Regions from separate parts of the Micromonospora peucetia genome, predicted to be linked through region 1. Evidence: riboswitches for the same ligand, from Rfam matches in the RefSeq annotation. Region 1 holds a riboswitch; the other holds the start of a gene.
What was found. Region 1 has a riboswitch for glycine ahead of gcvP (aminomethyl-transferring glycine dehydrogenase). Riboswitches for the same ligand answer to the same signal wherever they lie in the genome.
Positions count from the first base shown of each region.

Region 2: another riboswitch for glycine. It lies ahead of gcvT (glycine cleavage system aminomethyltransferase GcvT); the one in region 1 lies ahead of gcvP (aminomethyl-transferring glycine dehydrogenase).

Region 1 is NZ_FMIC01000002.1:5,497,140-5,504,494, forward strand. It holds gene GA0070608_RS24840 (nitric oxide synthase oxygenase) at 255-1,460, shown strand; gene GA0070608_RS24845 (globin domain-containing protein) at 1,464-2,687, shown strand; gene GA0070608_RS24850 (hypothetical protein) at 2,684-3,307, shown strand; gene GA0070608_RS24855 (NAD(P)H-binding protein) at 3,319-3,981, opposite strand; gene GA0070608_RS24860 (Sir2 family NAD-dependent protein deacetylase) at 4,095-4,961, shown strand; glycine riboswitch at 5,030-5,128, shown strand; gene gcvP (aminomethyl-transferring glycine dehydrogenase) at 5,203-7,355, shown strand, end outside.
Region 2 is NZ_FMIC01000002.1:5,687,046-5,694,400, forward strand. It holds gene GA0070608_RS25760 (FAD-dependent oxidoreductase) at 1-289, opposite strand, end outside; gene GA0070608_RS25765 (L-serine ammonia-lyase) at 334-1,704, opposite strand; gene GA0070608_RS25770 (proline dehydrogenase family protein) at 1,748-2,683, opposite strand; gene glyA (serine hydroxymethyltransferase) at 2,683-3,951, opposite strand; gene gcvH (glycine cleavage system protein GcvH) at 3,948-4,340, opposite strand; gene gcvT (glycine cleavage system aminomethyltransferase GcvT) at 4,372-5,499, opposite strand; glycine riboswitch at 5,544-5,637, opposite strand; glycine riboswitch at 5,638-5,730, opposite strand; gene GA0070608_RS25790 (collagenase) at 6,082-7,355, shown strand, end outside.

The sequences.
Region 1 (7,355 bases):
GTGTGGGTGTCCCCTTCCGATCTGTCAGCTTGTTGACATTCTTATCGATCATGTGAATCCTGTGCGGTGTTCCGCCGTGTTCCGCCGTGTTCCGCACGGATGTCGCCGTTCGTCGTGTACGGGCGGGGCTGCTGGCCGGGACGACGCCAGTTCTCGACGATCGGATTTGAACAACTGTGCAGACGGACCTGGATGCCGCTGCGGCGGCGGTTGCCCCAGTGCGTGCCGCAGGTGAGGGCGGGTCTGGGTGCCCGGTGACGCACTCTTCGGACTCGTATTCCCCGGACTCGCAGGCCCCGACGGCCGGGGACGTGGCGGTGGAGGCGGTGGAGTTCCTGCATCTGTTCCACGAGGAGCGGCGGCTGTCGGGTGTGGCCGCGCGGGTGGCGCAGGTGCGGGAGGAGATCGCGGTGACCGGTACGTACCGGCACACCGGCGAGGAGTTGGTTTACGGGGCGAAGGTGGCGTGGCGGCAGTCGGCGCGCTGCGTGGGACGGGTCCGGTGGGCGGGGTTGAAGGTCCGGGACCGCCGTGATGTGACGACGGTGGCGGGGATCGCGCAGGAGTTGGCGCGGCATCTGGCGTTGGCGGACAACGGCGGGCAGATCCGGTCGGTGATGACGGTGTTCGCGCCGGACCGGCCGCGGGTGGGTCCGCGGGCGCGGATCTGGAACGACCAGTTGATCCGCTACTGCGGGCATCGGGCGGACGACGGGTCGGTGCGGGGTGATCCGGCGCAGGTGGCGATGACGGACGCGGCGCGGGGTCTGGGATGGCATCCGCCGGTGGCGCCGGGGCGGTTCGATCTGCTGCCGTGGGTGGTCGAGACGGCGTACGAGGATCCGACGCTGGTGGAGGTGCCCCGCGATCTCGTACGGGAGGTGGCCCTGACGCATCCGGCGTACCCGTGGTTCGAGGAGTTGCGGTTGCGTTGGCACGCCCTGCCGGTGATCAGCAACATGCGGTTGCGGGTGGGTGGGGTGGACTACAGCTGTGCCCCGTTCAACGGGCACTACCTGAGTGACGAGATCGGCACCCGGAACATGGGTGACGGGGCCCGGTACGACCAGTTGTTGCCGGTGGCGCGGGGGTTGGGGTTGGACACCTCGCGGGAGGACACGCTGTGGCGGGAGCACGCGGTTCTGGTCATCAACCAGGCGGTGTTGCACTCGTTCCGTTTGGCGGGGGTGCGGATGTCGGATCCGCACACGGAGTCGGAGTTGTTCATGACGTTCTGCGCGCAGGAGGAGCGGGCGGGTCGGCCGGTGCACGGTGACTGGTCGTGGCTCAACGGCAGTGTGGGGTGGGCGGCGTTGCACGCGGTGCATCACCGCTACTACGACACCCGGGTGCCGAACCCCAACCTGTGGCAGACCGATCGTGTGTACGGTTCGGCGGGCGCTGCGCCGTTGACGCTGCGGCAGCGGCACGATGTGGCCCGTCTGCGGGAGGCTTACTGAGGCATGGATGTCGTGGCGTTGCGCCAGAGCTGGGCCCAGTTCTCGGTCGCCGGTGCAGAGGCGGCGAAGTATTTCTATGCGACGTTGTTTCTGATCGCGCCCGAGACGCGCGCGATGTTCCCGACGAACATGCAGTACCAGCAGGACAAGTTACTGGCGGCGTTGGGGCATATGGTCACCCACGTCGATGACGAGCGGGTGGTGACGGCGTTCGCACAGCGGTTGGGTGCCGATCATCGGCGGTTCCAGGGTGAGGACGGGCAGGGCCGGCCGGTGCCGTTGGCGCAGTGCCACTACGTCTGGGTCGGGCAGGCGTTGCTGGCGACGTTGGAGCGGTTCCTGGGTCCACGGTGGACGCCGGGGCTGCGGGACGAGTGGGCTGCGGCGTACGAGTTGGTGGCGCGGTTGATGCTCACCGGTGCGGCGGAGGCGGAGCAGACGTCGCCGCCGTACTGGGAGGCGGAGGTCCTGGCGGTGTGGCGGCGACGGGCCGACGTGTGTGTGTTCACGGTCCGTCCGAACTATCTGTGCGAGTACCTGCCGGGGCAGTCGCTGCCGGTGCAGGTGCCGCAGTTGCGGACGTGGCGGTATCTGTCGCCGGCGAACGCGCCGCGCACGGACGGGACGATCGAGTTCCATGTGCGGGCGGCGGGTCGGTTCTCCACGCATCTGGTCCGAAAGCTGCGTGAGGGTGACCGGGTGCTGCTGGGCTCGCCGGTGGGCACGGCGTTGTCGTCGTACGACCGGTCGCCGGATTTGCCGTTGCTGCTGGTGGCGGGGGGCACGGGGGTGGCGCCGCTGCGGGCGGTGGTGGAGGCGTTGCGGCGGGGGCCGGGTCGGGCGACGACGTTGGTGGTGGGGGGAAGGACCCCGGACGACCTGTACGACGACTGGGCGTTGCGGGAGTTGGTTTCGACCGCGCCGGGGCAGTCGTGGCAGCCTGGTGGGTGGCTGCGGTACGTCCCGACGGTGGAGTCGGGCTGGCAGTGGCAGGGGGCGGTGGGCACAGCCGGTGACACGGCGGTGCGGTTGGGTCCGTGGCGGGACACCGATGTGCTGGTGTGCGGCAGTCCGGAGATGACCAGGGCGACGGTTGCCATCCTGACGGTGTCGGGGGTGCCGCCGGAGCGGATCCTGGCGGAGAGTTTCCACCATTCCCTCTATCCCCCTCTGGCAGGTGCGGCTGTCGCCGCGCCGGACGACTTCAGTTGGACGGGTGCCCGATGAGCATCGATCACGGTGACCGGGTCGCCGATGCGCACGGTGAGTTGAGCCGGGCGGTGGGTGCGTTGGAGGCGCGCCGGTTCCGGGGTGGCTGGTGGTTGTCCGCCGACGAGGTCGCCGGCCTGGCCCGGTCGGCTGGCGAGCGGGCGGCGTTGCTGGACGGTGAGGTGGATCGGCTGCGGCGGGAGAATGAGGGCCTGGCGCGGCAGGTGGAGATGTTGCGTCACGGCGCGTTGCCCAGCACTGCCCCGCAGGGCCCGGACCCGATGATGATCGAGTTGGCGGTGCGGGCGCAGGACGAGGCGAACCGGACGATCGGTGAGGCCAGCGTGGAGGGCGCGGAGATCATCGCCGAGGCGCGGCGGCAGGCCGACGAGATCATCGCCGAGGCGCAGGCAGCGGCCGGGGGCGTCGGCCCGCAGGGGGCGCGGGGCGGGGAGTTGCCGCGGCAGGTACGGGAGTTGGAGGACCGGCACGCGGCGTTGGTGTCTGCGGTGGCGACGGCCCAACAGCATCTGGAACGGTGGCAGGTGTATCTGTCGGAGCAGTCGGAGCAGTTGCGGGCCGACGCGGCGGCGGCCGGGGCGGTCGGCGCGCAACTGCGCGCCGTGCTCGGCGGGTAGCGGCGCCGGGGTCAGCGCCGGTCGACGGCGGCGATGGCGTCGGCGATGGTGGTGTCGCCGTCGACGAGTTCCAGGATCCGGCCGGCGGTGCCCGGGTGGTAGAGCAGGGCGACCAGTACCCGGGCGACGTCGGTGCGGGTGACGGCGGCGCCCGCTGGGGCGTGCCGGGTGAGGGTGATGCGCCCGGTGGGCGGGTCGTCGGTGAGTCGGCCGGGGCGCAGGATCGTCCAGTCGAGGTCGCGGCCGGTCAGGTCGTCCTCGGCGGCTTTTTTCGCCCGCAGGTACGCGGCGAACACCTCGTCGGTGCCGGCGGGTGCTTCGCCCTCGACTCCCACGGACGACAGCAGCAGGTAGCGGCGGACGTCGGCGCGCTCGGCGGCGTCGGCGAGCAGGACGGCGGCGGCCCGGTCGACGGTGTCCTTGCGGGCGGCACCGCTGCCGGGGCCGGCGCCGGCGGCGAAGAGGACTGCGTCGGCGCCGTGGAGGTGGTCGGCGAGTTCGTCGACGCCGACGTGTTCGAGGTCGGCCACGACGGGGTGGGCGCCGGCGGCACGCAGCGCGGCGGCGTGGTCGGGGTTGCGGATCAGGCCGACGGCGGTGTCGCCACGTCCGGCGAGTTCGCGGTGGGTCAGCTGGGCGATCTTGCCGTGTCCTCCGGCGGTGACGACGCGCATACTGCCCAACCTAGCTGCCGCGCCGGTGCGGTGCGGACGGTCGGCGGCAGCCGTCGGTGTTCGCCGGTGGGCGGTGTTCGCCGTGGGGCGGTGGCCTGAGGCAGCATGGACGGGTGACGGAGACGGTCGACGCGGTGGCCCGCCTGGTGGCCGGCGGTGGTGTCGTGGTGTTGAGCGGGGCGGGCCTGTCCACCGAATCGGGCATCCCGGACTACCGGGGGCCCAGTGGCGTGGCGCGGCGGCACACCCCGATGACGTACCAGGTGTTCACGCGGGACGCGCAGGCGCGGCGGCGCTACTGGGCGCGTAGCCATCTGGGGTGGCGGGTGATCGCGCGGTCGGCCCCGAACGAGGGACACCGGGCGGTGGCGCGGCTGCAACGTGGCGGGCTGGTCGACGGGATCATCACGCAGAACGTGGACGGGCTGCACACCGCTGCGGGCAGCCCTCAGGTGGTGGAGTTGCACGGGCGTCTCGACGAGGTGGTGTGCCTGGGCTGCGGCAACCGGACGTCGCGGGAGGAGTTGGACCGGCGGCTGCGGGAGGCGAACCCGACGTTCGGCGCGCGGGTCACGGCGGTCAACCCGGACGGTGACGTGGATCTCGCCGACGACGAGGTGGCCGGGTTCCGTACGGTCGACTGCACGTTCTGCTGTGGCGGCATGCTGAAGCCGGACGTGGTGTTCTTCGGCGAGACGGTGCCGGCGCAGCGGGTGGCCCGCTGTTTCGGCCTGGTGGCGGGGGCGCGGCTGCTGCTGGTGCTGGGGTCGTCGTTGACGGTGCTGTCGGGTCGCCGGTTCGTGCTGCGCGCGGCGAAGCTGGGTATTCCGGTGGTGATCGTCAACCAGGGGCCGACCCGGGGCGACGGGTATGCGATGTTGACCGTCGACGCGCCGCTGGGCCGGCTGCTGCCGGCGCTGGCCGATCGGGCGGTCGGTGGGGGTGAGGTGCCGGTGGGGCTGATGGGCGTCGGCCGGTAGCGGCCCCGGCGTCGGGGGGTAGGACCTTCGGCGGGCGACCCGGCGCTGGTAGCGTTGACCATGCCGGTAGTACCCACGTGGGAGAGACCGCCCAGCAGCATCTCAGGCGGCGCCGAAGGGGCAAATCCTCCCCGGAACCTCTCAGGCAAAAGGACCTCGTGGGCAGGCACTGTGGAGCGCCTCGCGGGTGCGACAGAGGGGGAGGCCGACCTGTCGACCTCGCCCCACGGGAGCGCCGCCCATGACCACAGAGCAGTTCGCCGCCCGCCACATCGGTCCCGATCCGGACGACGAGCGCCGGATGTTGGAGATCGTCGGTTACGGCTCGATCGACGAGCTGATGGATGCGGCGATCCCCGAGGTGATCCGCTGGCACGGCACGCTGGATCTGCCGGAGCCGGCCAGCGAGCACGACGCCCTCGCCGAGCTGCGGGCCCTGGCGGCCCGTAACGCCGTCGCGGTGTCGATGATCGGTCTGGGTTACCACGGCACCCACACTCCGGCGGTGATCCGCCGCAACGTGCTGGAGGATCCGGCCTGGTATACGGCGTACACGCCGTACCAGCCGGAGATCAGCCAGGGCCGGCTGGAGGCGTTGCTGAACTTCCAGACCATGGTCACCGACCTGACCGGGCTGGCCACCGCGAACGCGTCGATGCTCGACGAGGGCACCGCGGCGGCCGAGGCGATGACCCTGGCCCGTCGGGCGTCGAAGAGCCGGAGTCCGGTGTACGTGGTCGACGCCGACACCCTGCCGCAGACCATCGCGGTGATCGCCAGCCGGGCCGAGCCGCTCGGTATCGACGTGCGGATCGTCGACGTCGAGCGCGACGAGTTGCCGGCGGAGTTCTTCGGTCTGCACCTGCAGTACCCGGGGGCGTCCGGGGCGGTGCGCGACCAGGCGGGTCTGGTCGCCGCGGCGCACGCCGTCGGGGCGCTGGTGACCGTCGCGGCGGACCTGCTGGCCCTGACGTTGCTGCGGGCGCCGGGGGAGGTCGGCGCCGACATCGCCGCCGGCACCACGCAGCGGTTCGGCGTACCGATGGGCTTCGGTGGGCCGCACGCCGGTTATCTGGCGGTACGGGCGGGGTTGGAGCGGATGCTGCCCGGCCGGCTGGTCGGGGTGTCGCGCGACGCGGACGGCAACCCGGCGTACCGGCTGGCGTTGCAGACCCGTGAGCAGCACATCCGGCGGGAGAAGGCGACCAGCAACATCTGCACCGCGCAGGTGCTGCTCGCCGTGATGGCCGGCATGTACGCCGTCTACCACGGTCCGGACGGGCTGCGGGAGATCGCCCGCCGTACCCATGACATGGCGGCCCGGTTGGCGGCGGCGCTGCGGGGTGTGGACGGCGTCGAGGTGGTCCACGACGCGTTCTTCGACACCGTCCTGGTGCGGGTTGCCGGTGGCGCCGAGGCGGTCGTCGCCGAGGCCGCCGCGCGGGGCGTGAACCTGCGGCTGGTCGACGCCGACCATGTGGGGGTGTCGTGCGACGAGACGACCACCCCCGCCCACCTGCGCAAGGTGCTCGACGCGTTCGGGGCCACGACCGGTGGGCGGCCGGTGGGTGTGGCGCCGGCGTGGTGGGACGCGCCGGTCGGGGGCGCGTTGCCGGCGGCGCTGGCCCGCACGTCGGATTTCCTCACCCACGTGGTGTTCCGCAGCCACCATTCGGAGACGGCGATGCTGCGCTACCTGCGGCGGTTGTCGGACTTCGACTACGCCCTGGACCGGGGAATGATTCCGCTCGGTTCGTGCACGATGAAGCTCAACGCCACCACCGAGATGGAGCCGGTGAGTTGGCCGGAGTTCGCCCACGTGCACCCGTTCGCGCCGGACGCGCAGACCACCGGCTACCGGGAGATGATCGCCCAGTTGGAGGGGTGGCTGGCGGAGGTGACCGGCTACGACGCGGTCAGCGTGCAGCCCAACGCCGGTTCGCAGGGTGAGTTGGCGGGTCTGCTGGCGATCCGCGCCTATCACCGGGACCGGGGTGAGGGGCACCGGGACGTGTGCCTGATCCCGTCGTCGGCGCACGGCACCAACGCGGCCAGCGCGGTGATGGCCGGCATGCGGGTCGTCGTGGTGGGCTGTGACGACGGGGGCAACGTCGACCTGGTGGACCTCGACGCGAAGATCGACAAGCATCGGGACGCCCTCGCGGCGATCATGGTGACGTATCCGTCGACGCACGGGGTGTACGAGACGGGCATCGCGTCGCTGTGCGCGAAGGTCCACGACGCCGGCGGTCAGGTGTACGTCGACGGGGCGAACCTCAACGCGCTGGTCGGGTTCGCCAAGCCGGGGAAGTTCGGGGCGGACGTGTCGCATCTGAACCTGCACAAGACGTTCTGCATTCCGCACGGCGGTGGCGGGCCGGGGGTGGGTCCGGT
Region 2 (7,355 bases), 190 kb from region 1:
GATCGTCCCGGTCGATGATGACGACACTCTGCGCGTAGTCGGACAACACCCGGGCCGCCAGCAACCCGGCGACGCTGCCGCCGATCACGACGGCCCTGCCGACGACCGGGGACGCCTGGTCGGGTGGCCGCACCGCGTTCAGCGCGGCGAAGACCCGGGCCGGGGACGAGGACATCATGCTCTCCAAGGTGTACGAGGTGGGGTGCCTTCTCGCCTGCCTGCCAGCGACCGGCGCCCGGGCCGACCAGCGGGACGGACCGGTCGGCACGACGCCCGTCGATCGTCGCACGGCACCGGGCGTAACACGCCCCCCTGCTCCCCCTCGCGAGGCGATCAGCACTCGATCACGTTGACCGCGAGGCCCCCGCGTGCCGTCTCCTTGTACTTGACCTTCATGTCGGCGCCGGTCTCCCGCATCGTCTTGATCACCTTGTCGAGGGAGACCGCGTGCACCCCGTCGCCCCGCATCGCGAGCCGGGCCGCCGTGACCGCCTTGATGCTGGCCACCGCGTTGCGCTCGATGCAGGGGATCTGCACCAGCCCGCCGACCGGGTCACAGGTCAGCCCCAGGTTGTGCTCCATCCCGATCTCCGCCGCGTTCTCCACCTGGGCAGGCGTACCGCCGAGCGCCTCGGCGAGCCCGGCGGCAGCCATCGAGCAGGCCGAGCCCACCTCACCCTGGCAGCCGACCTCCGCGCCCGAGATGGAGGCGTTCTCCTTGAACAGCACCCCGATCGCCCCGGCCGTCAGCAGGAACCGCACCACCCCGTCCGGGGACGCCGACGGCACGAACCGGGTGTAGTAGTGCAGCACCGCCGGAATGATCCCGGCCGCCCCGTTGGTCGGCGCGGTGACGACCCGACCGCCGGCCGCGTTCTCCTCGTTCACGGCGAGGGCGAAGAGCGTCACCCAGTCCATCACCCGCAACGGATCGGCGCTGCCGGTGTCAGCCGCCAGGCTCCGCCGCAACTCCGCCGCGCGCCGCCGCACCCGCAGCCCACCGGGAAGCACCCCGTCCCGCTCGCAGCCCCGCCGCACGCACTCCCGCATCACCCGCCAGATCTCCAGCAGACCGGCCCGGATCTCCGCCTCGGTACGCCAGGACCGCTCGTTGGCCAGCATCACCTCGCTGATCGACAGCCCGGTCGCGGCGGTGATGTCCAGCAACTCGCCCCCGGTGCGGAACGGGTATCGGACCCGCGTGGTGTCCGGGGTGATCCGGTCGGCCCCCGCCGCCGCCTCGTCGACCACGAACCCGCCACCCACCGAGTAGTAGGTACGGCTGCGCAGTTCGACGCCGCTGTCGTCGTACGCGACGAAGGTCATCCCGTTCGGGTGGTACGGCAGCGACCGGCGCCGGTGCAGCACCAGATCCCGGTCCGGGTCGAAGTCGATCTCCTGAACCCCCAGCAGAGCCAACCGCCGCTCGGCACGCAGCCCGGCCACCCACGCGTCGACGGTGTCCGTGTCGACCGTCTCCGGGGCCTCACCGGCCAGCCCGAGCAGCACCGCCCGGTCGCTGCCGTGCCCGTACCCGGTCGCCCCCAACGAACCGAAGAGCTCCGCCCGGACCCGGCCGGTACCGGCCAGCACACCGTCGGCCTTGAGCCCCGTCACGAACGTCCGGGCGGCCCGCATCGGCCCGACGGTGTGCGAACTGGACGGCCCGATGCCCACGCTGAAGAGGTCGAAAACGCTGATCATGACCGCACTCCCTGTCGTGTCGGCCACCCGTGGCAGCCGTCTCTCAATTGGCCGAACCGGGCTTGAACGAGCGGGCCAGCAGGAGCAGGTTCGCCGGCTTCTCGGCGAGTCGACGCATGAAGTACGCGTACCAGTCACGGCCGTACGGGAGGTAGACGCGCGTCCGGTACCCGTTCGCCGCCAGCCGCAACTGCTCGTTCTCGCGGATCCCGTACAGCATCTGGAACTCGTAGTCCTCCGCGCCGCGCCCACCGTCGCGTGCCAGGCGCAGGGTGTACTCGATCAGCTTCGGGTCGTGGGTCGCGATCATCGGATACCCGTCCCCCTCCATCAGGATGCGCAGACACCGCCGGAACTCGTCGTCGACCTCGCGCTTGCTCACGAACGCCACCGAGGCGGGCTCCGCGTAGGCCCCCTTGACCAGGCGGACCCGGCTGCCCGCGTGTGCGAGTCGCCGGCAGTCGGCCGCCGTCCGCCGCAGGCACGCCTGCAACGCGACCCCGACCCACGGGAACTCCGTACGCAGCTCGTCGAGGATGGAGAGGGTCGCGTCGACGGTGGTGTGGTCCTCCATGTCGATCGTCACGGTCGAGCCCACGGCCGCGGCGGCGGCGCAGACGTCGTGGGTGAGCCGGGCGGCGTGGTCGTACCCGCCCGCCGGCAGCGACCCGCCGAGCGCCGAGATCTTGAGCGAGACCTCGGCGGCGGCGGCCAGGTCCGCGGCGTGCAGTGACGACAGCAGCGCGAGGTACGTGTCGCGAATGCCCTCGGCCTGTTCGAGGGTCGTCGTCCCCTCACCGAGGTGGTCGATGGTGACCCGCAGGCCCGTCCCGGTGAGCCGGCGGGCCACCGCGATCACCTCACGGTCCTGCTCACCGGCGACGAATCGGTGCACGATTCCCCGGGTCAGGGAGGACTGCGAGACAATTCCGCGCATTCGTTCGTTCTCTGCTGCCACGAGCAGAAGCTTGTTCGGCATCAGCGGGTCCATCCTGTGTGCAGCGGGTGCCGGTCGGCGAGGCGGTCGACCCGCGAGCGCAGCCCGTCGCCGGCTTCCGCCGTGGTCAACCCGGTGGCGATGATGTCGGCGACCTCGACGAAGTCGGCCTCGTCGAAGCCCCGGGTGGCCAGGCCCGGGGTGCCGATCCGCAACCCCGAGGTGACCATCGGCGGGCGGGGGTCGAACGGTACGGCGTTGCGGTTGACGGTGATACCGATCCCCTGGAGCAGCCGTTCCGCCTGGAGACCGTCCAGCTTCGCCGTGCGCAGGTCGACCAGTACCAGATGCACGTCGGTGCCCCCGCTGACGACCCGGACACCGGCGTCGTGCGCGTCGGCGGCGCCCAGGCGTCCGGCGACGATCCGCGCTCCGAGCAGGGCCCGTCGCTGCTGGTCCCGGAACTCGTCCCCGGCGGCGATGCGGAACGCCACCGCCTTGGCCGCCATCACATGCCCCAGGGGGCCGCCCTGTTGGCCGGGGAAGACCGCCGAGTCCAGTCGCCGGGCCAGTTCGGTGTCGGCGCTGAGAATGGCGCCACCACGCGGTCCGCCGAGCGTCTTGTGCGTGGTCAGGGTGACCACGTGGGCGTGCGGCACCGGGTCGGGGTGCAGCCCGGCGGCGACCAGCCCGGCGAAGTGCGCCATGTCGACGAGCAGGTACGCGCCGACCGCATCGGCGATCCGGCGGAACCGCGCGAAGTCGAGCACCCTCGGGTACGCCGACCAGCCCGCCACGATCATCTTTGGCCGGTGCTCGTGCGCCAGCCGCTCGACCTCGTCCATGTCGACCAGGAAGCTCCCGGCGTCCACCTGGTAGCCCACCGCCCGGTACAGCCGGCCCGAGTAGTTGATCCGCATCCCGTGGGTCAGGTGACCGCCGTGCGCGAGGTCGAGCCCCAGGATGGTGTCCCCGGGGTCGAGCAGGGCCGCCATCACGGCGGCGTTGGCCTGGGAGCCGGAGTGCGGCTGCACGTTGGCGTACGCGGCGCCGAAGAGTCGCCTCGCCCGCTCGATCGCCAGACGCTCGATGGTGTCGACGTGCTCGCAGCCGCCGTAGTACCGCCGGCCCGGGTAGCCCTCCGCGTACTTGTTGGTGAGGACCGAGCCCTGTGCCTCGAGGACCGCCCGGGGCGCGAAGTTCTCCGAGGCGATCATGCCGAGGGTCTGCCGCTGCCGGCGCAGCTCGGCGGTGATCGCCTCGGCGATCTCCGGGTCGGCGTCGATCAGCCCCTGGTCGTGGACGGTCATGACGCGCCTCCGTTGTCGGTCTCGGTGAGGTGGGCGCGGTACTCGTCGGCCGTCATCAGCGGCGGCACGTCGGTCAGCCGGACCCTGAACAGCCAGCCCTCGACGTACGGGTCCGCGCCGATCAGGCCCGGGTCGGCGACGACGGCCTCGTTGGTGGCGACGATCTCGCCGCTCACCGGCATGTACAGCTCGGCCACCGACTTGGTGGACTCCACCTCGCCGCAGACCTCGCCGGCGGCCAGGTGGGTGCCGGGTTCGGGCAGCTCGGCGTAGATGACGTCGCCGAGCGCCGCGGCGGCGAACGCGGTGATGCCCACCGTCGCCGGCTCGGCCGTGTCGTCGATCCACTCGTGGTTCGTGCTGTAGCGCAGACGCGCGGGAACATCCATGTCCATCACTCCTCGCAGCGGGTGACGCGGGTCAGCGCGCACGGCGGTAGAACGGCAGCCGGGTGATCTCCACCGGCTCGGTGTCTCCTCGGATGACGACGCCCAGTCGGGACCGTGCCCCGACGGCGTCGGGGTGGACCCGGGCCAACGCGACGGGCCGGTTCAGCACCGGTGACAGTGCGCCGCTGGTGACCACGCCGACGGGTTCCGCCGTGCCGCCGTCGGCCAGCGCGACCACCGGATGGCCGGTCCGTGGCACGCGCCGTCCGGTTCCGGTGAGTCCGACCAGGACGGTGGCGGCGCCGGTGTCCCGGCGTTCGGCCAGTGCGGCCCGGCCGACGAAGTCCCCCGGCTTGGTGAAGGACACGACCCGGCCCAGTCCCGCCTCGAAGGGGGTGACACCGCGGTGCAGTTCGAAGCCGTACAGCGGCATCCCGGCCTCGATGCGCAGCGTGTCCCGGCAGGCCAGCCCGGCCGGCGTCAGCCCGTACGCGGCGCCGGCGGCGATCAGCTCCCGCCAGGTGTCGACCGCGTCGGCGGCCCGGACGAAGAACTCGAATCCGTCCTCGCCGGTGTATCCGGTGCGGGCGACGACCGCTGGCCGCCCGCCGACGTCCAGGTCGGCGGCGGTGTAGTACCCGAGGCGGGTCGACTCCGCGCCGACCACTGCCTCCACCGTGTCGGCGGCACGGGGCCCCTGCACGGCGATGATGGCCCGCTCGGTGGTGTGGTCGGTGACGGTCGCCCCGGGTCCGGCGCAGCGGGCGCGCAGTTCGGCCAGCGCGGTGCCGGTGTTGACGGCGTTGGTCACCAGCAGGTACCGGTCGGCGGCGAGCCGGTAGGCGACCAGGTCGTCGAGCACGCCGCCGGTCTCGTCGCAGAGCATGGTGTAGCGGGCGCGGCCCACCGGCACCGCCGACAGGTGCCCGACCAGCGCGTGGTCCAGTGCCGCCGGGGCCTGCGGCCCGGACACCTCGAGTTGTCCCATGTGGCTGAGGTCGAACAGGCCGGCGCGTTCGCGTACCGCGCGGTGCTCGGCGGTTTCGCTGCCGTAGCGCAACGGCATCGCCCAACCGGCGAAACCGGTGAACCGGGCGCCGAGTTCGGCGTGCGCGGCGTGCAGGGGTGGGTGGAGCAGGGTCGTCGGACTCTGGTGCATGGAGGACTCCCTCGTCCCGACGCGGTCGCGTCGTACGGTCGGTTGCCTCCCGCTCTGTCATGGACCTGAGAGCTTCGCCGCCGGGTGGCGGTTTGCACCGTGGGTGAGACGACGGATCGTCTGCTTTCCAGAGTTCGCCTCATCCGAGCGGTAACGGGGCCTGAGAGTTTCTTGGGAGTTTGCTCCTTCGGCGCCCCGACGGAAGATCGGGGTCTCTCCCGCGCGGATTCGAACGGCGTCTATGTAGTTGTGGGTCGCTCGCAGACCCTAGGCGAGCGGGCGAGCGGGTGTCAATGGTCACAGAGAGTGGTCATAACGCAACACATATAGAGGATGAACAATCCTTTACATGATGTGTGATGTGTGCCATTGTACTGGCCACCTGCGGCACAATGTCCGACCCGGATCGAAGGAGATCTACGCCGCAGCGCCCTCCGAAGAGGAGTAGACCGTCCGTCAAGCCGTGCCTCACCTGCGGAAACCCCCTCCCAGGCCAGCCTCGGCCACGGACCGGTGGACGGCCACCCCCACACCCCCACTCTCCGGCGCCAGGCCGGAGCACCGAACGCCAGGAGGCGATCCGTGAGAACCAGGAAGACACGAAATCGAGGCGGCTGGGCCGCCGTACCGCTCGCACTGGTGCTGGCGCTGGGGCTGAGCCCGCTGGCCCCCTCCGGCGCCGCGAACGCGGCGCCACCGGCGCGGCCGACCGGCGCCGCCCCGGCCGACGCCGGTGTCGGCTCCGGCACCGCCGACAAACACGTCCGGCGGGCACCGCTGCCGCTGAGCGAGCGGGCCCCGCTCCCCTCGTCCCGCGAGGAACTGCGCCGCGACTACGACCAGCCCGACGACGCCAAGCGGCCCGCCTCCCCGTCGATGCGCGGCCTGGCCGCCGCACCCTGCGCGGTCGCCGACTTCACCAGCCGGACCGGCAGCGCCCTGGTGCAACAGATCAAGGCGTCCACCACCGACTGCGTGAACACCCTGTTCAGCCTCTCCGGGAGCGACGCCTACCAGGCCTTCCGCGAGGCGCAGATGGCCAGCGTGGCATACGGGCTGCGGGACAACGCCGGCTCCTACGACGGCACCAACAGCACGGGTACCGCCCAACTCGTGCTGTACCTGCGGGCCGGCTACTACGTGCACTGGAACTACCCGTCCACGGTGGGCTCGTACGGCCCCACGCTGCGCACCGCAATCCGCGCCGGCCTGGACACGTTCTTCGCCAACAGCCGCTCCGGCGACGTGAACGACGCCAACGGCGAGGTGTTGGCCGAGGCGGTCACGCTGATCGACAGCGCCGAGGAGAACGCCCGCTACCTGTACATGGTGAAGCGGCTACTGACCGGCTACAACAGCTCGTACGACTCGTCGTGGTGGATGCTGAACGCGGTCAACAACGTCTACATCGTGCTGTTCCGGGGCCACCAGGTGCCCGAGTTCGTCAGCACCGTCACCGCCGACCCGAGTGTGGTGGACACGCTGTACGCCTTCGCCACCGGCAAACGGGCCCTGCTCGGCACCGACCGGGGCTACCTGGTCTCCAACGCCGGCCGGGAACTGGGCCGGTTCCTCCAGCACACCGCGTTGCGGTCCAAGGTGCGACCGCTGGCCCGGGGCCTGCTCGACCTGAGCGCGATCACCGGCCCCACCGCCGCGCTCTGGGTCGGCGTCGCCGAGATGACCGACTACTACGACAAGGCCAACTGCGCCTACTTCGACACCTGCAACCTCCAGGCGCGGCTGGCCGCCGTGATCCTGCCGATCACCTACACCTGCGGCAGCACCATCCGCATCCGCGCCCAGCAGATGACCTCGGCCGAGCTGGACCGGTCCTGCACCAGCATGCGCAACCA